One region of the Mesorhizobium sp. M1050 genome, then DNA from elsewhere that is predicted to be linked to it. Evidence: riboswitches for the same ligand, from Rfam matches in the RefSeq annotation. Region 1 holds a riboswitch; each other region holds the start of a gene.
What was found. Region 1 has a riboswitch for cobalamin ahead of metE (5-methyltetrahydropteroyltriglutamate--homocysteine S-methyltransferase). Riboswitches for the same ligand answer to the same signal wherever they lie in the genome.
Positions count from the first base shown of each region.

Region 1 (5,447 bases):
ACGGGTCTATACAATTGCGATAGACCCCGGGAGTGATGGGGGCAATCCCGGTCGCGCTTGGCCGGGTGGCCCCATCAAGACAAGATCCATGGTCCGATAGTGGCATAAATCAGCCGAACGTCTGCGATGACAAAAAAGGCTGCGAGAACGCCGTCGATCCATCGCTGCGCTTTCTGATAGACACGCGAAACCGATGGGAGCGAAAACACGATCGCGTATCCCCCGAAAATCACCACGGCCAGAAACGCACACCCCAGCATGATGACAAAGGGCATGTAGACGGGCGTACCCGGCTGCAACCCGAGAGAAATTGTTGCAATCCAGCCCATGATGGCCTTCGGATTGGCGATATGCAGGGCGATCCCGCGCCGATAGATCTTGCCCAACTCCGTGCGGGACAGCGCCGCCTCCGGCGTTGCAGAAAGGTCTTTCCCGGCAAGCGCGGAGCCGGCAAACCGTGCACTGAGATAGAGCAGATAGCAGCCTCCGATGAACTGGATGACATTGAGAGCACTCGGCCAGGCTTTCAATACCGTTGCAACGCCGGTCGAGGCGAGCACTGCCCACATCCAGGAGACAGAGACGACGCCGGCAGCCAGTGCAAGCGCTGCGACACGGCCCCGGCTCATGGCAGTATTCATGATGGCAAGATTGCTCGGCCCTGGACTGGATGCGGCCAGAATGTAGGCCGAGAACGCCATTATCAGGGGAGTGCCCACCGAGGGATCGATGATCATGGCTATCTGCTCATCTGAATAGGCTGATCACATCGGCTGGAAGCTGCTTTAGCACTGCCAAAACCTCTGACCGCGCGTCCTCGGAAAGTGACCTGATGGGCAGGGAAGGTGAAGCATGGCAGATCTCCAATGCCTCCGCCAAAGCATAGACAACCCGCAGGCTGGAATACCGTTTAAACAGAGCCCAGAGCGGCTCGAGGCTGGCATTGATCCTGCGCGCCTCGGCCGCATCGCCCCTTTGTGCAGCCCTGACGATCTTCAAACAGGCATCGGGAAGAAGTCCGCCAATGACACTGTACCAGGTATCCGCACCTGCAATCATCGCCTCGGTGCACTGCGCGTCTCCACTGTAGCCGATCGAAAAGCCGTCTGGCACCTGTGAGCGCTGGTCCTCCAGATGGCGCTGGGTTTCGGCCGGGCCAAAACCGGGGTTTTTGATGGCGACGATCCCGGGCACCCGAGACAGCCTTTCGACCAAGGCGGATGAGAACCGAAAATGCGTTGTTCCGGGATTGTCATAGATGCAAATCGGCAAACCGGATTCCAATGCGACTGTTTGGAAATGCTCGAACACTTCATCCTCGGTCAGAGGTGCGTACGACACTGCAGACAGCAAGCCGGCTGTCGCACCGATCGCTTTGGCATCCTTGGCATGTTGCACGGCTTCGTCCGTCCTCAGCGCTCCAATCCCGACCAACAAGGGAATATCAGCACCGACTTTATCGATGGCCACCTCAATTGCGCATTGGCGCTGTTGGCGCGACAGGAACATGTAACTGCCCGTGCTTCCCAACAGGCCGATAGAATCGACCTTTGCCTCCATCAAGCGCGCAAGAAGTTTTTCCAATGCGGGCTCATCGATATTACCGCCGCGATCAGCGGGAGTGATGGGAAAAGCGGACAAACCGCGCAGGAAAGTCATTGTGTCTCCAACTCTTTGGCCGTTGAACTGTAAGCCGACGGTCCGGCGTTGATGTCATTTACATTGCCAACTGGCCTTGGATAACTTACCGCCTGAATGAACTTAAAAAGCTTATCGGGACACAGTCGGGCCTTGCTCTTTGGACCGGGGCCCCGGCCAGTGTGGTCTCTTGCCGCCGACCGCAGTTACCACCGATTGCCTAGTCACCAGGGTCGTGCACGACCTGGCGTGCCATTTCCCCCCGCACCATGGTTTGGCGTTCACTTCGAGACAACCGCTTCTGCCATGCACGCATCACTTTCGGCCCACGATTGCATCGTTAAACATCGCCACCAATGCCACCTTCTGCATTCGACGACGTTGTCACTCCCATCCATCTTGTCCGAAATCCTTCATGGATGAACGGTGAGGAATGTCGCAGCCTGACAGGAAACCATTATGAACAATGGTGGCGGGGGTGCTAGCGTCGGCAATGGGCGGACTGAATATTTCAGAATGAAGACAAGGTGTAAAAGAGCGAATACATAACGACATAAACATTTCGTTATGCGATATTGACAAAGTGCGGACCGCTGTGATTGTCTGCGGGTTGTGGTTCTCCGCACGGCGCTGCCGGAGCGGAGCTAAGAGGGAAGCCGGTGCGATGCCGGCGCTGCCCCCGCAACTGTTAGCGGCGAGCCAACCCCACTCATGTCACTGAGGCGAATACCCTCGGGAAGACGGGTAGAGGCTATGACCCCGCGAGCCAGGAGACCTGCCACGGCGAATTACGTCCACGGGCGGGGTGTCTCGGTGGCCGCTGCAACCCGGCGTTGATGCCGGCCTGCTAGCGCCTTCCTTGTCACCGACGCCCCAACCATCGGGGTATGACATGACTGTCTCTCAGCAAATTCCTGTAGCAACGCTCGGCGTGCCGCGCTTCGGTCGTCGGCGAGAACTGAAATTCGCGCTTGAAAGTTACTGGTCCGGAAAATCTTCCGCCGCCGCCCTTCTCAGGACGGCGAAGGCGCTCCGTGCCGCTAGCTGGGAGGAGCAGCACGATCGCGGCGTGTCGAAAATCCCGTCGAACGACTTCTCGCTATACGACCATGTGCTCGACACCGCAGCCATGGTCGGCGCCGTTCCATCCCGTTACGGCTGGAATAGCGGCGAGGTCCCACTTGACATCTACTTCGCAATGGCGCGCGGCAACCAGGGTCAGATGGAGGGTTGTGGACACGCTGGTCACCAGCAGGCGGCTCATGGGCCTGATGTAACCGCGATGGAAATGACCAAGTGGTTTGACACCAACTATCACTACATTGTGCCGGAACTCGACGATGATCAGACGTTCGCCCTCTCGTCAACGAAACCGGTCGATTACTTCCTCGAGGCCAAAGCTCTCGGCATTCACACACGCCCAGTCATCCTTGGACCCATCACCTTCCTCAAGCTGGCGAAATCACCTGCCGAAGGGTTCGGTCCCATCGCGCTCCTATCGCGGCTGCTGCCCGTCTACGAGCAACTTCTGCAGAGGCTGAAGCTGTCGGGAGCCGACTGGCTGCAGATCGATGAGCCAGCGCTTGTCCTCGATCTGAACCCGAACGAACGAGCTGCGTTCGAATTCGCCTATGGACAGCTGTCGAAAGCCGCGCCCGAGCTGAAGATCATGCTGGCTACGTATTTCGGGCCGCTGGGAAACAATCTCGAAACCGCGGTTTCTCTGCCCCTGGCTGGGCTGCATATTGATCTCGTGCGCGCTCCCGAGCAGCTGGAAACGGTGGGTCGGCTCGCTCCGAAGGATCTGGTGCTCTCGCTTGGCTTGATCGATGGCCGCAACGTCTGGCGTGCGAACCTGCCCGCCATTCTCGACCGCATCAAATCGATCGTCGCCGGCTGGCCCTTGGACCGCGTCGAGATCGCGCCTTCTTGCTCGATGCTGCATGTGCCGATCGACCTGCGCATGGAGACGGAACTCGACGCCGACATCAGCTCGTGGCTCGCCTTCGCGGCCCAGAAGACCGACGAATTGGTGTTGCTGGCCCGGGCCCTGTCCCAAGGCAGAGATGCGGTGGCTGGCGCGTTGAAAGCGTCTGCCGAGGCTGCCGCCACGCGCGTGACATCCACGAGGATCCATGACCCGCTTGTTCAGGGGCGGATCGCCAGCATTGACGATAGCATGAAGCGACGAGAGAGCGCTTTTGCCGAGCGCTCCAGAGTCCAAGCCGGCTCACTCGGGCTGCCGCCGTTCCCGACGACGACCATCGGGTCCTTCCCGCAGACGCCGCAGGTACGCAAGGCGCGGGCCGCTCATGCGAAGGGCCAGCTGAGCTATGTCGACTACGAGACGTTCCTGAAGAAGGAGATCGAGGCTGCAATTCGCTGGCAGGAAGAGATCGGGCTGGACGTGCTGGTGCACGGTGAGTTCGAGCGAAACGACATGGTACAGCATTTCGGCGAGCAGTTGTCCGGCTTCGCGCTCACCCAGCATGCCTGGGTACAAAGCTATGGGTCGCGCTACGTGCGTCCCCCCATCATTTTCGGCGACGTATCGAGGCGCAATCCGATGACAGTGCGCTGGTGGCAATTCGCCCAGTCGCTTACGGAAAAGCCTGTTAAGGGAATGCTCACAGGCCCAGTGACCATTCTCAACTGGTCTTTTGTTCGCGACGACGTACCCCGCTCCGAATCCTGCCGCCAGATCGCGCTCGCCATCCGCGACGAAGTGACGGATCTCGAAAGGTCCGGCGCAAGGATAATCCAGATCGATGAGGCCGCGTTTCGCGAAGGATTGCCACTGCGCCAGTCTGACTGGAAAGTCTATCTCGACTGGGCTGTCGAATGCTTCCGGATCGCTTCAACGGGTGTAAATAACGCGACTCAAATCCATACCCACATGTGCTATTCGGAGTTCAACGAGATCATCGACGCGATTCCTGAAATGGATGCGGATGTCATTTCGATTGAGACCTCGCGCTCGAAAATGGAGCTGCTGGACGCCTTCACGAGCTCCAAATATCCGAACGAAATCGGTCCCGGAGTCTATGACATTCACTCACCACGCCTCCCGGGAGTCCGTGAGATTTCGGATCTCGTCATGCTTGCCCGCGAGCGACTGTCGGATGCCCAACTGTGGGTAAACCCGGACTGTGGCCTCAAAACACGTAAATGGGAGGAGGTCCGCCCTGCCCTCATGAACATGGTCGCTGCAGCACGTGCGCTCCGGGAGAAAGCGTAGGCCTGATGCTTCTCCTTCCTCACCATGACGTGAGTTGCCGGCTGCCGCATGTCGGCCGTAAATGTGCCAATACGCGATCACATCCTTTGAAATAAGTCACTCGAGCGAGAATGAGCACTTCCCTTCGGCACGTAATCGCGCAGGAAATATCAATTTGGACGATACGCTTTAATATCGGCTCCTTCGGAACATACAGGCCGCGCCGCTCGGAAAATCGTACATGCGTCTTTCTTAAACTAGACCGCCTGTCGCGTTCGCTCAGGTGGCGACCTGCGCGTCTGTCCGCTTCCCCAGTCGATTAGCGCAGACTACGGGTCGAGGTGGCAGGATTCGGATGTTGCCAGCGTCCCGCCAATTCGGAAAATCGGTAAGGCCTTGACCCTCGCCAGCGCCCGACTTAGCTTCTATAAGCAACTTGCGTAGGGATCTGGTGTGCAGCCCGATGACATCGAACTCATCCTGGACGCGGATATTTCAGAGGATCCATGCCTCCTCTTTGACGTGGTCACGCCCGATGGCGTGCTTCAGCTCTTGGGCAACGTGGAGATGGGCAGTAATCATCTTGTCGTCC
Region 1 is NZ_JAMYMV010000094.1:8,765-14,211, reverse strand. Features, by position in the region: gene NKH57_RS30540 (LysE family translocator) at 75-737, opposite strand; gene NKH57_RS30535 (dihydrodipicolinate synthase family protein) at 748-1,659, opposite strand; cobalamin riboswitch at 2,235-2,435, shown strand; gene metE (5-methyltetrahydropteroyltriglutamate--homocysteine S-methyltransferase) at 2,531-4,876, shown strand; gene NKH57_RS30525 (helix-turn-helix domain-containing protein) at 5,309-5,447, shown strand, end outside.

Region 2 (5,447 bases), on a different contig from region 1:
CCTTCGACGATGAGACGAAATTCCACCAGATGTAGCGCTGCGAGCCGAGCGAAGCGCCGCCGAACAGCATGAAATGCGCTGCGGTGTGCGACGATACGACGATCTCGTCACCGGGCCGAAACACCAGCAACCGTTCGGCCGGGAAAACGTCGCCCGAGATCGAGACCTCGCCTTCCAGTGTGTAGATGGCTCGTTCTTCCGCATCGGCCGGGATCTTCACGCTGGCGCCTGGCGCCAGGCGCAGATCGGCATAGAGTGTCTCTGTGTCGGCCCTGACCGGGGATCGCAGCCCTTGGAAATCACCAATGGCAATGCGGCCGCTAACGCCCTCGGCGTCGATCTCGGGCAACCGGAGTGCTGTGGTGTTCTCGAAAACCGGGGCTACTTCTTCCTTGCCGTCCGGCAGCGCCAACCAGGTCTGCAGGCCGGAAATCGACATCGGCGCGCCGCGCAGTTCTTCAGGGGTGCGCTCAGAATGGACGATGCCGCGGCCGGCGGTCATCAGGTTTACGTCACCGGGCTGGATGACCATTTCGGTGCCGAGTGAATCGCGATGCCTTATATTGCCGTCGAACAGATAGGTGACCGTCGACAGGCCGATATGCGGATGCGGGCGTACGTCGAGCGCCTGGCCGGCGCGCAGGATAGCCGGGCCCATGCGGTCGAAGAAGATGAACGGGCCGACCAACCGCCTCTTGGCGGTCGGCAAGGCGCGGCGAACCTGGAAACCGCCAATATCCTTGGCGTTGGGGATGACCATCAGTTCGATCTGGTCGCTGGCGAAGGCGTCGCCGGCCTCTGGGTCTTTCCCCGGGAAGAAGCTCATGCACTCTCCTTGTCAGCGCCAGAGGCAGCTGGACGCTTCAGGCAAACCGGATCGCCGATTTCGCCCTTAGTTTGGCCGCCACTTCCTCGCGATTGCGAGGATGCTGATGAGTTTCGAGTGAATCGAGCAGTTCGCGCGCCGATGCCGCGATGGCTTCGACCGCGTGGTCGAAGGCATGCTGGTTCTGCTTCGAAGGCCGCGTCGTTCCGCTCAGCTTGCGGACAAACTGAAGTGCCGCGTCGCGAACTTCGTCGTTGGTCGCGGGCGGATCAAAATTGAACAGGGTCTTGATGTTTCTGCACATCGTTTCCGTATCTCCTCTTGTCCCGAGCTGTTTCAATCAAGACGAACTCTATGTTCAATCATGATCGTGTCCAAAAATCGGTGAGACGGCTGGGTGCCTCAGTCCGCGTCGAGCGGCTCTGTTCCAACCGGCTTGCCGTCACGCGACAGCCTGATCTTCTCGACCTTGTCCTCGGCGGCCTTCAGCAGCCGGTCGCAATGCGCCTTCAATGCCTCGCCGCGTTCATAGATCTTGATCGACTGGTCGAGCGGCACGTCGCCACGCTCAAGATCATCGACGATCTTTTCCAGCGCATCGAGTGCCTGTTCGAAGCTCATCGCCTTGACATCGTCGTTGATCTCACCAGCCATCATTCATCCTTTCATCAGTCGCCCGACATGGGCGGCGACCGAAAATGCCAATCCCTGCAGATCGTAGCCACCCTCGAGCAGGCTGACGAGCCGGTCGCCGCTGTGACGCGCGGCGCGCTGCATCAGCTGGCCGGTCGCCCAGTCGAAATCGTCCTCGGTCAGGTTGATCTCGGCCAGCGGATCGCGGTGATGTGCGTCGAACCCGGCCGAAATGATGATCAGGTCGGGCGCGAAATTGTCGAGCGCCGGCAGCACGCGCGACAGGAAGGCATCGCGAAACACCTCGCTGCCGGTCTGCGGCGCCAGCGGTACGTTGACAATGTTGCCGGCACCGGTTTCGTTCTTGGCGCCAGTGCCGGGATAGAGCGGCATCTGGTGCGTCGAGCAATAGAGCACCGACGGATCGTCCCAGAAAATATCCTGCGTGCCGTTGCCGTGATGCACGTCCCAGTCGACGACGGCAACACGCTCGATACCATGCTTCTTCTGCGCATAACGCGCCGCGATCGCCGCCGTATTGAACAGACAAAAACCCATCGCCGTGGTTTTTTCGGCATGGTGGCCGGGCGGCCGCGCCGCGACGAAGACATTGTCGGCGCGGCCTGCAAAGACGTCGTCGACGGCGGCGTTGGCCGCACCGATTGCGGTGATCGCCGCCTGCCAGCTCTTCGGGCTGGCCGTGGTGTCGGCGTCGATGCGGGCGATTCCCTCGTCAGGAATGGCGGCGCGCACGCGGGCGACGAAATCGGCGGGATGAGCATAGAGGATGGTGGCCTCGTCGCCTTCCGGCGCCTGGATACGATCGAGCGCGGCAAAAGCCTCGTCGTCCAGCACGCGCTCGATGGCGCGCAAGCGGTCCGGCCGCTCGGGATGGCCGGGCGGCGTGAGGTGCTCAAGGAAGATCGGATGGGTATAGAGACGGGTAGCCATCGTCCTAATCTAGTGACCCGGATCGACAAAGGCCATGCACGGGCGGCCGATGACTGGGGAAAATCGCGCCTGCGTCCATTCGCGTCGCTGCAGGCATTGGCGTCGTCCGCGCTTCGGCGTAAGGTCCGTGGCACTGCCTGGTGCCCGCCGCAAGCGGGAGAATCGGGAACACGGTTGAATTCCGTGGCGTGCCCAACGCTGTAAGGGGGACCGCGCCGGTATATGCCACTGTCGATGACGGGAAGGCACCGGACGCGGGTTGATCCCGAGCCAGAAGACCGGCCTGGCAGGCATCGTCATCCGCATGGTCAGGCGGTTGGCATCGATTGCAATCGCAAGGGGACAAGCGATGCCTGAACACACGACCGCTGCTGTTGGCGATGGATTTGACCGGAATGCACGCGATGCGGTGTATCGCGCCATGTTCACGCGGCGCGACGTCCGCAGCCATTTCCTGCCCACCGCGCTCGACGATGAGGTGCTGGCGCGGTTGCTGCTTGCCGCTCATCACGCGCCGTCGGTCGGCTTCATGCAGCCTTGGAATTTTATCGTCATTCGCGATGCCGAACGACGGGAAAAGGTGCGCGACCTGTTCCTGGCGGCGCGCCAGCAGGAACTGCCGGCCATTGCGGAAGAGCGGCAGGCGCTCTACCGCAAACTCAAGCTGGAAGGCATTTGCGAAAGCGCGCTCAACATCTGCATCACCTGCGATCGCGAGCGTTCGAAGGGTTCGCCACTGGGACGCTCGCACAATCCGGAGATGGACCTCTACAGCACGGTCTGCGCGGTGCAGAATTTCTGGCTGGCGGCGCGCGCCGAAGGCGTCGGTGTCGGCTGGGTCAGCATCATCGAGGCGCAAGCGTTGAAAGGCCTGCTTTCAATTCCGGAGCATGTGACCCCGGTCGCCTATCTCTGCGTCGGCCGCGTCTCGGAGTTCGCGCCAAAACCTGACCTTGAAACGCATGGCTGGGGACGGCGGCTGCCGCTGCCGGAACTGATCATGAGCGAGACGTTTTCCGGGCAAGGTGAAGTGCTGCTCAAATCGACCGTGGCGCGCCTCAACACCGTTTCTGCCGCGCCGTCGAGCCCTCGCTGATCAGGGTGTCGCGCCGGCCGGTCCCCAGGGCGAGCCGCCAAAGGAGGCCAGCGCCTTGTCCTTGAGTTCCCTGAACTTCGACGACGCCTCCGCCAGCCGGGTGTCCCAGGCCGGATCTGGCACCTGGCCCGCGATGGTCTTGAAATAGACCTGCATCAGGCAAGCGATGGCGAAGGGCTCGATGAACGCCGCCTTGAAGGCCCAGGCGAAGACGATGGCTAGCACGAAGGCCCAGCCCGCCAATTGCCCTGGCATCAGGAAAAGAATGGCGGCGGCCGGCGCCAGCATCAGCAGGAAGATAACGAAGGATACGCCCCACATGATGACCGCCAGCCAGACGGCGTTCTTGACCATCACCTTGCCGTTCTGGGCATAGAGCACGACGCCTTGGCGCGCCGTCTCGAACGGCGAGGACGAATTGATGCGAATGTTGTAGCCGAGGATGATCTCGTCGACATAGGTCAGCGACAGGCGGATCACCGTGTTGATGAAGGAGACCAGACCGCTCAAACCCGGGATCGGCAGGAAGGCGGCGATGCCGCCGAGCAGGCCGGTGATGGCCCGGATGGCGCCCTTGACCAGCTGATCGACGACGAAAAGGATGTTGGCCTCGGCAAAACGCTGGGTGACGATATCCTTGGCGTAGGCGATCTGGTCCTGGCCGCCGGGAATGTCACGGCCGTCGATCAGATGGACCATCACGGCGATGTGGCCGGCCTTGACGACATAGAGGATGTATTCGCGGATCCAGTAGACGGCGATCGAGACGATGCCGAAACCGACCACCCCGCCCCACAAGGCAAAGGACATCGGCCCGTCGGGATCGGTGGAGATGTGGCCGACGCCATAGCCGACGGAGGCGCCCGTGCCGGTCGCCATGATGTAGGCCAGTGTGATGCCGAAATAGACGATCATGCGAAAGACAATGAACGGCCAGGTCCGCATCATGATGGACACCGACCTGCCGATATCGAAATCCCACATGCCCCGAATCTCCCCCTCAGAGGTGGTGAAAGAGGATGGACCCAACCCGGCGATTGTCAATTGCCGGCCGCGGCGCCGGGCCACCGATGGGATTTCAGTTCGGTTGCGAACCTGGCCTTTTGAGTAGGCCTTCGAGCAGTTGCTTGAACGCCACCACCACCTTCTTCGACGTCGCTTCGGGGTCGTTCGAATTGGCGATCCGTTGCGCCGCCTGGCTGCTCGCCCCATTGATCAGCCGCGAGGCAGTTTCGGGGTCGAGGCTGGAGACTACGACCCCCTCCTCCTGAAGCGCCGTCAGATGGCCGGTCATTGAAGCGATGCACGCATTGGCGTTCGGCCATTGTGCCGGATCCCCCAGAACGGCCGGGCCATCCCGGAACATGATGCGCTGGATTTCCGGCTCCAATGCCATCTCAATATAGGTCGTGCATTCGTCGACAAAATGCTGCCAGCGGGTCGGCGCTCTCGACGCGACCTCATCGATGCGTGCCGCCATCTCGCCGTCGATTTCGGTGATGACCGCCTGCAGCAGGCCCTTCTTGTCGCCGAAATGATGATAGAGCGCGCCGCGAGTCAGCCCGGCCGATGCGGTGAAATCATCCATCGAGGCTTCGGCATAGCCGATCGTGCCGAAAGCATGGCGGGCTGCCGCGATCAGCTTGGCACGCGTCTCGGCAATCATCTCCTTGCGGGGTTTGTGCATGGCTCCTGGCCCTATCCACATACGAACCGTATGCCAATTGACATACGCGGCGTATGCTCTATTTAACATTCATACGCATCGTATGTAATTGTCGAATCGTGCTTTGTCGAGGAACCAACCCATGCAAAATCCCTATTCGGAGATCTTTCGTGCCCCCGGAACCAAGGGCTTTGCCGCCGCAGGCTTCATAGCGCGCCTGCCGATCGCCATGGCGCCAATCGGTATCGTGGCAATGCTGTCGCAGACGCGCGGCG
Region 2 is NZ_JAMYMV010000014.1:21,603-27,049, reverse strand. Features, by position in the region: gene NKH57_RS10990 (pirin family protein) at 1-826, opposite strand, end outside; gene NKH57_RS10985 (DUF2277 domain-containing protein) at 864-1,130, opposite strand; gene NKH57_RS10980 (exodeoxyribonuclease VII small subunit) at 1,229-1,480, opposite strand; gene NKH57_RS10975 (histone deacetylase family protein) at 1,484-2,410, opposite strand; cobalamin riboswitch at 2,532-2,711, shown strand; gene bluB (5,6-dimethylbenzimidazole synthase) at 2,760-3,506, shown strand; gene NKH57_RS10965 (hypothetical protein) at 3,507-4,490, opposite strand; gene NKH57_RS10960 (TetR/AcrR family transcriptional regulator) at 4,585-5,193, opposite strand; gene NKH57_RS10955 (MFS transporter) at 5,315-5,447, shown strand, end outside.
Region 2: another riboswitch for cobalamin. It lies ahead of bluB (5,6-dimethylbenzimidazole synthase); the one in region 1 lies ahead of metE (5-methyltetrahydropteroyltriglutamate--homocysteine S-methyltransferase).

Region 3 (5,447 bases), on a different contig from region 1:
GACATGGTCAGAGCGGCCAAGACCGGTGACGAGGTGGCCGTGAATTTGCTGCGCGAAGCAGGCGAAGGCATCGGAAGGTTTCTGGGCAGCTTCTGCAACATCATCGATCCGGAGGTGATTGTCGGCGGCGGCGAAGCGGTGAGCTTCGGCGACTACCTCTTCGAGCCCATGCGCGACGCGCTACGGCGTTACGCAATGTGGACTCCACCGCCGATCACGCCGGACTGGGCAGACGATTCATGGGCGCGGGGCGCCGCCGCGCTCGCTACCCAGCGGCTGTTTGATTTCGAAAGCAGGCCTGGAGAAGTCGCGGCCGTATAGGCAATATCTCGAACTCGGACGCCCGCGGTGAGGCTTGCTCAAATCCAGCGCCGCACGCGTTTGGCGTAGTCGCGGTATTTCTTGCCGAACTTCGCCGCCAGAACCTTTTCCTCGCTCTCGATCGCCATCTTCTGCGTGGCGAAGGCCGCGATGAGCGCCATCGGCAGGAACCAGACTATCCCTGAGACAAAGGCGACGCCGATCAACAGCAGTGTGTTGGCCAGATAGATCGGATTGCGGGTGATGCCGAAGGGACCCGACGTGACGAGGTGGTCAGGCACCGCGTTCGGGTTGAGCGTTGTCTTGGCCCGGATCATGGTGCGGATCGCGGTGAACCAGAGTGCTGCGACGCCGAACAGCGCCACCCAGCCGGCGGCGAACAGAATATCGCCCAAGAGGTCGCCGATCCAGGGCAGGGGATAGAGCAGGCCCAGCGCGATGCTGATGGCGATGGCGGCGGTGTAGATCAGCGGCGGCCACGGGATGAGCCCCGGCTTCGGCTGGTTCTCGGTCATTTGACCCCTTCCTCCATCAACTTGCTGTCGGTGTTGGCGGTACACATGCCGGCAAGGTCGGACAAGTGTGATTTCCATTCCGCAGTCTGATCGTTGTTGTAGAGCCGATCAAGCGTCGCCTCGCCCTCGAGCGTATCGAGCATGCAGACACAGTAGCTGGAACAGAACTCGGTGTCGCGCGACTGCTCGCAGGACAGCTGGCAGGTTTTGAGGAAATTCACCTGCGGGGTTTCGACCTGCGCCGGCATGATCTGCGAGAACAGCCAAACGCAGCCGATCAGCAATGGCTGGTGGATCAGGTAGAAGGCCAGGCTGTGCCGGCCGATGAAGACCAGCGGGTTGGCCCAGCGCCCGGCCTTGAGGTTCGCCAGCCACGTCAAGATACCCGCGCCCGCGGCAAGCCTGGTGGAGCCTATACCCAGAAGCACGGCGCCGAACCATGGGAACAGTGGAACGTAGTCGTTGGAACGCGGATTGACCGCCGACAGGCCGACCCACCACAGCCATGGATGGTCGAAGGCCTCGAAGCGCAAATAGACCGGCGCCGCGATGACCAGCGCGGCAACCACCATGGTCAGTAAAGCCGGCAGGCGAAGAAACAGCAGGCCGAGCAGGCTGGCCAGCGCGATCTCGTGCAATATGCCGAAGAAGATGAAGCCGTCCGGGGTGGCGATGCGGGTGACGATCGAAATCGCGATCGCGGCTCCCGCGACCATGGCGAAACGCTTCCAGAAGCCGTTCCAGCGGATTTTCTTGCCATGGGCGAGGTACAGGCTGACGCCGACCAGGAACAGGAAGGTCGAGGCGATGCAGCGCGCGTAGATCTTCCACCAGCCGAAGGCGGTCAGGCCGGGATCGGTGTAGCCGAAGAATTCCAGATCCCAGGTGAAATGGTAGCTCGCCATGGCGATCAGCGCGATGCCGCGCACGATGTCGATGGCGACGATGCGCCTTGGTCGATCCTGAACGGGTGCGGTCGGCGTTTGGATGCTCATGGTCTCGCATTCTGATTCAGCCCCGCAAAACGACTATCACGGTTGCACCGAACAAAAGAAGGCCGGGAATTTTGCCGAGGACGCCGGATCAGGCGCCGCTTTAGGCCAGTGCCGGGAAGCCTTTGGCCGACTTCGTTTTTTGCCGGGTACGCGTCGGTTTCCTCTTATTGGCGCCGGCATCGCCACGGCAGATTTGGTCCGATAGATTCTGCTTTGGGGAAGCAATGTCCACCCATGTGCGCCATCCGATCTGGCTTCCGGCCCTAAAGGCCGCGGACGCGCGCACCTTCGCCTCGCTCTATGCGGTCGAATCCTTCGCCCGCGCCACGGTGTCGAGCGTCATCCCGATCCAGGCCTATGAGATCCTGCACAACGAGCAGATCGTCTCGATCCTCTACACCGTCGTGGCGATGCTCGGCCTGTCGGTGACGCTCTTCATGCCAATGCTGATCCGCCGCTTTGCCCGGCGCTGGGTCTACACCGCTGGCGCCTGCCTGCTTGCCATCGGCTCGCTGTTCTTCGTCACCCATACGCTTGCCGGGCAACTGGCCGGCATGCTGTGCCGCGTGATGGGCGCCAGCGCGCTGTCGATCACGCTCAACCTCTACATCATGGACCATATCCGCAAGACCGATTTCATGCAGGCCGAATCGCTGCGCATGGCGTGGTCGATGTTGGCGTGGACCGGCGGGCCGACGCTCGGCATCTTCCTCTACACGCACTTCGGCATCTATGCCGCGCATGGCGCCGTGGCGATCTTCGCCCTGGCCTTGCTGGCGCTGTTCTGGACTTACCGGCTCGGCGACAACCCGTCGATTCGCCCAGGCCAGACGCGCCCGGTCAATCCGCTCGCCAATATCGGCCGCTTCGTCGCGCAGCCCAGGCTCAGACTGGCCTGGCTGATCGCTTTCGGCCGCTCCTGCTTCTGGACGACTTTCTTCGTCTATGGGCCGCTGTTCATGGTCATCACCGGCGAAGGCAAGCTGGCCGGCGGGCTGCTGGTTTCGGCCGGCAACGCGCTGCTGTTCATGGCCATCTTCTGGGGCAAGGCGGGAAAGCGTTTTGGCGGCCGCAGGACGATGACATTTGCCTATTTCGCCATGTCGGCCATGCTGCTGGCGGCAGGCTTCGTCGGCGAGACCGTGCCGCTGCTCACCGGCGCCTTCCTGCTTGGCGGCGCCTTCTTCACCATCGCGCTCGACGCACTCGGCTCGACCGCCTTCATGCGCTCGGTGCGCTCCTATGAAAGATCGCAGATGGCGGCGGTCTACCGGACCTATCTCGACTTTTCCGAACTGACGCCGCCGCTGGTCTATTCGGTGGTGCTGGCGTTTTTCGGCCTAGGCTCGGTGTTCGTCACGCTGGGCCTGCTGGCTGCGGTCTGCGGCTTCGTGACGTGGCGCTATCTGCCGAAATCGCTTTGATCTTCAGGGCTTTGGTGGAAGTGCCGCATGCCAAGGTGCCTGCGGCAGCGGAGGCCCTCACTGGCACGACGCATTCGCGATGGTTGCCGCCGGAATTTGGTTTGCTGGAGGCGACGATTCTGCCTATAGTCGGCAATGTCGTCGGTTCCATTTTGGAGCCAAGAGGGAATGCGGTGAGGGCGAGTTTCGCCCAATGCCGTGGCTGCCCCCGCAACTGTGTGCGGTAGTCCTCTCCATATGCCACTGAAGATTTCTTCTTCGGGAAGGTGGGGAAGGGCGCTGATCCGCGAGCCAGGAGACCTGCCGGCGACAGGAAACTGACTTCGATGCCCTCGGGTGGAGGGCGAAAGGACAAGACATGACTACTGCTTCCGTCTCCCTCGGCGCCTCCGTCTCCTCGCAGTCGCGCTTCATGCAGCTCGCGCTTGCTGCGCTGCTCGGCGTTTTCGTGATGGGCTTTGTCGGCTTCTCGCATATCGATGCGGTCCACAATGCGGCTCACGACTATCGCCACTCGATGGCGTTTCCCTGCCACTGACGAGGATCTGACATCATGAACCTGTTTCGCAACGTCGTGTTCATTGCGGCGATCGCAGGGCTCGTGGCCGGTGTCGTTCTCGCCTGCATGCAGGCCTACGCCACCGTGCCGCTGATCCTGAAGGCGGAAGTCTACGAACAGGCCGGCGGCGGGCATCACCATGACCATGCCGTTCCGGCCCCAACGGATAGCAATGCCATGAGCACAGCCGCTCCGGCAGCGGAAGCCGCCCCGGCCGCCGAAGACGAGGGTTGGGCGCCGGCAGACGGTTTCGAACGTTTCGCCTTCAGCGTGCTTGCCAACATCGTCACCGGCATCGGCTTCGCCTTGATCCTGGTCGCGGTTTCCGAATTCGCCGGCGGCATCGGTGGCTGGCGCCAGGGCGTCTTCTGGGGGCTGGCCGGCTTTGCCGTGTTCACGCTGGCGCCGGGCCTAGGCCTGCCGCCGGAACTGCCGGCCATGCCAGCGGCCGATCTGACCGAGCGCCAGATCTGGTGGTGGGCGACCGTAGCGATGACCGCGGCCGGGCTCGGCCTGATCGCCTTCCGCAAGTCGCTGCCGCTGGCGATCCTGGCTGTGGCCTTGATCGTCGCTCCGCACATCGTCGGCGCGCCGCAGCCCGGCAGTTACGAGACGGCGATCCCCGAAGGCCTGCACCACCAGTTCGTGGTGGCGGTGACAGTGACCAATCTGGTGTTCTGGCTGGTGCTCGGCGCGGTCGTCGGCGTGGTCCGCAGCCGCTTCACCGGCACCGCGACCAGCCTGCGCGACAGCTTTGCCTGACAGCAAGGCACTGACCTTCATCATCGGCGGTGGGGGGGCGGGGGGCGCCGGGCCCCCACCCCCCCCCCCCCCCCCCCCTGCCGCCCGCCCGCGCCCCCCCCCCCCCCCCCCCCCCACGCCGAAACCCTGGCGACGGCCTTGCCCTCGCCATGGGCCTATATCGCCACGGCGCAAGCCTATGATGACGAGATGAGTGAGCGCATCGCTTTGCACCGGTCGCGGCGCGGCGAAGGCTGGACGACCATCGACGCACCGCTCGATCTTGCCGGCGCGCTCGCGGCGTTGCCCGACAACCAGCCGGTGCTTGTCGACTGCCTGACATTGTGGCTGACCAATCATATGTTGGCCGAACATGATCTCGAGCTGGAATGCCGGCGACTGGCGGAGGTGCTGTCGCGGCCGCGCGGGCCCTGGTTCGTGGTGTCCAATGAAGTCGGGCAAGGCATCGTGCCTGACAACGCACTGGCGCGCCGGTTTCGGGATGCCGGCGGCCGGCTCAACCAGCAGATCGCTGCCGTCGCCGACACAGTGCTGCTGATGGTGGCGGGACTTCCGCTGAAGGTGAAATGACATGACCGACGTCGACAATAAGGACGAAGAACGCCACCGCGCCAAGATGGCCAAGCGCAAGGCGGTGCAGGATGCCGAGGTGGCGAGCAAGACGGTCGAGAAGGGGCTGCTGATCGTCAACACCGGGCCGGGCAAGGGTAAGACGACGGCCGCCTTCGGTCTCGCGCTGCGGATGCTCGGCTACGGCAAGCGCGTCGGCGTCGTCCAGTTCATCAAGGGCAAATGGCATACCGGCGAGAAAGACGCCTTCGCCGCCTTCGGCGACCGCGTCATCTGGCACGCGATGGGCGAGGGGTTCACC
Region 3 is NZ_JAMYMV010000008.1:77,566-83,012, forward strand. Features, by position in the region: gene NKH57_RS07235 (ROK family protein) at 1-321, shown strand, start outside; gene NKH57_RS07240 (methyltransferase family protein) at 360-836, opposite strand; gene NKH57_RS07245 (heparan-alpha-glucosaminide N-acetyltransferase) at 833-1,831, opposite strand; gene NKH57_RS07250 (MFS transporter) at 2,056-3,255, shown strand; cobalamin riboswitch at 3,381-3,577, shown strand; gene NKH57_RS07255 (CbtB domain-containing protein) at 3,614-3,793, shown strand; gene NKH57_RS07260 (CbtA family protein) at 3,809-4,576, shown strand; gene NKH57_RS07265 (bifunctional adenosylcobinamide kinase/adenosylcobinamide-phosphate guanylyltransferase) at 4,715-5,146, shown strand; gene cobO (cob(I)yrinic acid a,c-diamide adenosyltransferase) at 5,148-5,447, shown strand, end outside.
Region 3: another riboswitch for cobalamin. It lies ahead of NKH57_RS07255 (CbtB domain-containing protein); the one in region 1 lies ahead of metE (5-methyltetrahydropteroyltriglutamate--homocysteine S-methyltransferase).

Region 4 (5,447 bases), on a different contig from region 1:
ACCTCAAGGTCATCTCGGCGCTCTTGATGTCATTGCGCGGTTCGGTCTGCATCTACCAGGGCGAAGAGCTTGGGCTCGCCGAAGCGGAACTGCGCTTCGAGGACTTGCAGGACCCCTACGGCATCCGCTTCTGGCCGGAATTCAAAGGCCGCGATGGCTGCCGCACGCCGATGGTGTGGGACGGCAGCGCCAAGAATGGCGGATTCTCCCCGGCAAAGCCCTGGCTGCCGGTGCCGACCAAGCATCTGTCGCAAGCGGTCAATGTCCAGCAGGGCGACGAGAATTCGCTGCTTGAGCACTATCGTCGCTTTCTCACGTTCCGGCGTGCCCATCCGGCGCTTGTCAAGGGTGACATCACCTTCATCGAAAGCGAGGGCGACACCGTCGCCTTCACCCGCCGCGCAGGCAACGAGCAGATCGTCTGCGTCTTCAATCTGGGAGCCGGGCCAACCAACGTTGACCTTGGCAGCCGATCGCTGCAACCTTTGCCCGGGCACGGATTTTCGGGGCAGGTAAGCAGCGGTTCCATCGAGCTTGGCGGCTACGGCGCCTGGTTCGGGCGCGTCGACTGAATTTCAAATCACTGGAGGAACCCAATGGCCGATGTCACGCTAAGACAAGTGAAGAAGTCCTACGGCAATCTGAACATTCTCCACGGCATCGACCTCGATATCAAGTCGGGCGAATTCATCGTCTTCGTCGGTCCGTCGGGCTGCGGCAAGTCGACATTGCTGAGGTCGATCGCCGGGCTCGAGGAAATCACCTCTGGCGAGCTCAGAATAGCCGGCGAGGTCGTGAACGACGTGCCGCCGTCGAAGCGGGGCATCGCCATGGTGTTCCAGTCCTACGCGCTGTACCCGCACATGACCGTTTACGACAACATGGCGTTCTCGATGAAGATCGGGAAGGAGAACAAGGCCGAGATCGACCGGCGCGTACGCCAGGCGGCGGAAATCCTGCAGTTGACGAAATATCTCGACCGCTTGCCCAAGGCGATGTCGGGCGGACAACGCCAGCGCGTCGCCATCGGCCGCGCCATCGTGCGCAATCCGAAGGTGTTCCTGTTCGACGAGCCGCTGTCGAACCTTGACGCCGCACTTCGCGTCGCCACCCGCATCGAAATCGCCAAGCTCAAGGAATCGATGCCCGCCACGACCATGATCTACGTCACCCATGACCAGGTCGAGGCGATGACGCTGGCCGACCGCATCGTTGTGCTCAAGGAAGGCCATATCGAACAGGTCGGCACGCCTATGGATCTCTACAAGAAGCCCGGCAATCTGTTCGTTGCCCAGTTCATCGGCTCGCCGGCCATGAACATCCTGCCGGCGACCATCGAAAGGACCGGAAACCCGACTGTCGTCAGCCATGTCGGCGGGCGCAAGGCAACCGTGCCGATCACGACCCCTGCTTCGGCAAAGGGCGCCGCGGTGAGCTTTGGCGTGCGGCCGGAGGACCTGATCATTGCCAGCGGTGCGGACTATCTGTTCGAAGGGACGGTCGACTATGTCGAGCAGCTCGGCGAGGTCCAGCTTGTCTATGTCGACATCGGCCGCGCCGATCTGCCGCTGGTGACCAAGCTGCCCGGCAATGTCGAGGTCAAGCGCGGCTCGACATTGCGGCTGAGCGCCAATGGCGAAGACCTGCATATCTTCGACACGGATGGGCGGTCCTTCGCGCTTCACGAAGCAGAGGCTAAGGCGGCCTGAGGTTCCATGATGAGACTGCACGTTGCAAAAACAAGAGCGGCGGGCCCAGCCCGCCGCTCTTGTTTGGAGATCAGCTTCGGCTGTTAGCGGCCGAAGAGATTCCGGTCGCTGCCCTGAGGGGCGGACTTCGGTACGTCGCCCGACGAATTGAGCAGCTTGTAGACCGGCGAACCGGTGTCGCGCACCGAAGACGTCGGCGTGGTGTCGACCTTGGAGGTCGCCAGCTTGTTGATATCGGTGCCACCAACGTTGTCGTTGCGGGCATAGGCGCTGCCGGCGGCAATCAGAAGAGCGGCGGCAGTAAGAACAATCTTTTTCATTTTTGACACTCCGTATTCTCGAATTCGATGCTGCCGATTAACCCGCAGCATCGCTGTCGGATGTTGGTTTTGATCGGATGTTAGTTGTTGCCGAACAGGTTGCGGTCGCTGCCATGGTTGACAGGCGCCTGCGTGGCCGGCTCCGACTTCTTGACGGAAGCCGTGTACGAGCTGTCGACGGCGGTGGTGGCAGGCTGGTTGGCGCCGTTGGAGCCAAAGTTGTCGCTGCCGGCGAAGACACTGCCAGTGACGGCCAGAACGGCGGCGGTAGCAAGAATGATCTTCTTCATCTCAACTCTCCTGAATTTCTGGATTTCGCCAGGATGGCGGGCGAACCCGCCGTCAACTGGGAATTGGTTGTTAGTGGCCGAAGAGGTTACGGTCGCTGCCCTGGGCAGGTGTCTGAGCAGCCGGTTCGGACTTCTTGACCGAAGCGGTGTACGAGCTGTCGACGGCAGTGGCTGTCGGGGCGTTCGAACCATAGTGGTCGCTGCCATTAGCGAAGGCGCTGCCGGAAATGGCCAGAACGGCGGCGGCAGTGAGAATGATCTTTTTCATTTTTTGTACTCCAGTATCTTCTTTTTCGTCCGTCTAGCGGCGTGTCTTGGAAATGAAATCGCGTCGTTCGGACAGCCCCGATGTGGGAGGGCATCCTCGCCTTTTCCAATCACGAAGTTGTTTCGTGTGGACCATGATTCCGCTACTTGAAATTGTGCCAAGGGCTTCTACACGCTACTTATTATTTATCTTTTTCAATGGTTTAAGCAAAACCGTCCGCTGGATCACCAACTGTTGCCAAGGCCCGGCGTTCACAATGTCCTGCACGCACCGTCAACAGAAACGAACCGTTCGGTTCGATTTTAGAATCAGCTAATAGTCACTTTTCGAAACCGTTAGCCTTTTTGGCCGCCGGCAAGGGGTCGGCTTTCGAGGAGATTGCAAGTGGCGATGGCTGCCGAAGAGATAGGATTTCAGCCCGGCAATCGCCAACCCGAACGTTTCGCACGCGTGTCGCGCGGCATGGATACGATGTCGTTTTCATGCCGATGACGCGCCAGCGATCGTGGTTAGATCATGCCATCTCAGGTGCCGCTTCGTGACGACGGGGCGGAGAATTGGGAAGCCGGTCAAAATCCGGCGCTGCCCCCGCAACGGTGGTGGAGTTCAAGTCGCAACGGGAGACCACTGGGCAACTGCCTGGGAAGGTGTCGCGATCGTCCGCAAGGACAACTCCAGAGCCCGGAAACCAGCCCGAGATTTCTAGACTCGACTGATCGCGGTGGGCGATCAAGAGGTGGATAGTGCATGCCCGGCGCCTCGCCGGCCTGCGTCCAATCCTTCCTCCGTCACCACCAGTTCAGTCCTTAGATAACGAGGACAGGACATGGATATTCGCAACGACATGCTGAGGCGCTTGAACAGCCGTCGGCAAGGCTTTTCGCTAGAGCAGCCCTTCTACACCGATCCAGACTACTTCAAGCTGGACATGGAGCTGATCTTGTATCGCGATTGGCTGTTCATCGGCCATGATTGCGAGCTGCCGAAGCCGGGCAGCTACATTACTGTGCAGATCGGCGACTATCCGGTTGTTCTTGTCCGTGACCAGCAAGGCAAGATCAACGCCTTCCACAATTCCTGCCGCCATCGCGGCAGTCGCGTCTGCAACACCGACAAGGGTACTGCGGCAAAGCTCGTCTGCCCCTATCACCAGTGGACCTATGAGCTCGACGGCCGGCTGCTGTTCGCCCGTCAGATGGCCGACGGTTTCGACAAGAGTGAGTTCGGTCTGAAGCCGGTCGCCTGCGAGAGCGTCGGCGGCTATATCTTCATCTGCCTGGCCAAGGAGCCAGCGGATTTCGCGCCGATGCGGGCGATGATCGAACCTTATCTGCTGCCGCACCGGTTGCGGGAAGCAAAGGTCGCCTTCGAGAGCACGATCATCGAGAAGGGCAACTGGAAGTTGGTCTGGGAAAACAACCGCGAGTGCTATCACTGCGTCGCCAATCATCCCGAGTTGTGCAAGACCTTCCCCGAGGCTCCGACCGTGACCGGCGTCAACGGCGCCGACAGCGACCCCGAAATGGTCGCGCATTGGGCCAAATGCGAGGCATCAGGCCTGCCGAGCAAGTTCCGCATCGATCCGGCCGGGCAGTATCGCGCCACCCGCGCGCCGCTGCTGCGCGATGCCGTCAGCTACACCATGAGCGGCAAACTGGCGGTGAAGAAGAACCTCTCCGACGCTGTCTCCGCCGACCGCATCGGCACCTTGATGCACTATCACTATCCGACGACATGGAACCATATCCTCATCGATCACGCGGTGACGTTCCGGGTGGTGCCGATCAGCGCCACGGAAACGGCGGTGACGACGAAATGGCTGGTGCACAAGGACGCGGTCGAGGGCGTCGACTACACCATCGAAGACCTTACCCATGTGTGGACCGAAACCAACGACCAGGACCGCCGCATCGTTGAGGAAAACGCCCTCGGCATCCTGTCGCCCGCCTATGAACCGGGCCCCTATTCGGAGCTGCATGAGGGCGGCGTGATCCAGTTCGTCGAATGGTACGCGTCGTTCATCGGCCCGCGCCTCGCCGAAGGCGGAAGGCCGGCGCTGCGCAGCGTCGCCTAGTTGCATCACATGCACAAGACATGAGGGACAAGAGAGGATGAATGCGATGACGGATCTTGGCCTCTATCGCCATCTCGACCAGATGACGCCCTGGAACGACAGGCTGCAGGTGCTGGAGGTGATCGGCGTCAGCGACGAAGCGCCTGACGTCAAGACCTTCACCTTCCGCTCCGACAACCAGACCTGGTTCCGCTACAAGCCGGGCCAGTTCGTGACGTTGGAACTGCCGACCGCGGACGGGCCGCTGATGCGCACCTATACGCTGTCGTCCTCGCCATCGCGGCCGTTCTCGATCGCAGTGACGGTGAAGGCGCAAGCCGGCAGCACCGGCACGCGATGGATGTTTGACCATCTGACGCCCGGCTCGCACGTCAAGGCCTATGGGCCGACCGGCGATTTTTCGCTGCACAGTCACCCGGCGGCTAAATATCTGTTCATTTCGGCCGGTTCGGGCGTGACGCCGATGATGTCGATGCTGCGCTGGCTGAACGACTGTGCGCCATGGACCGATGTCGGCTTCGTCAATTGCGCGCGCCGCCCGGAAGAGATCATTTTCCGCAAGGAGCTCGAACTGCTCGGCAGCCGTATGCCGGGCTTGTCGCTCGGTTTCATGATCGAGGAGCGTTCGAGCCGAGAGGGCTGGTTCGGCCATATGGGCCGCATCGACGCCATCAGGCTGCCGCTGCTGGCGCCCGATTTCCGCGAGCGCGAAATCTTCTGCTGCGGCCCCGATCCTTTCATGCGCGCCGTGCGCGGCATGCTGGAGGCCACCGGCTTCGACATGAC
Region 4 is NZ_JAMYMV010000023.1:52,148-57,594, forward strand. Features, by position in the region: gene bglA (beta-galactosidase BglA) at 1-572, shown strand, start outside; gene NKH57_RS15200 (ABC transporter ATP-binding protein) at 597-1,709, shown strand; gene NKH57_RS15205 (DUF680 domain-containing protein) at 1,793-2,029, opposite strand; gene NKH57_RS15210 (DUF680 domain-containing protein) at 2,110-2,319, opposite strand; gene NKH57_RS15215 (DUF680 domain-containing protein) at 2,390-2,587, opposite strand; cobalamin riboswitch at 3,097-3,298, shown strand; gene NKH57_RS15220 (aromatic ring-hydroxylating oxygenase subunit alpha) at 3,414-4,661, shown strand; gene NKH57_RS15225 (FAD-binding oxidoreductase) at 4,708-5,447, shown strand, end outside.
Region 4: another riboswitch for cobalamin. It lies ahead of NKH57_RS15220 (aromatic ring-hydroxylating oxygenase subunit alpha); the one in region 1 lies ahead of metE (5-methyltetrahydropteroyltriglutamate--homocysteine S-methyltransferase).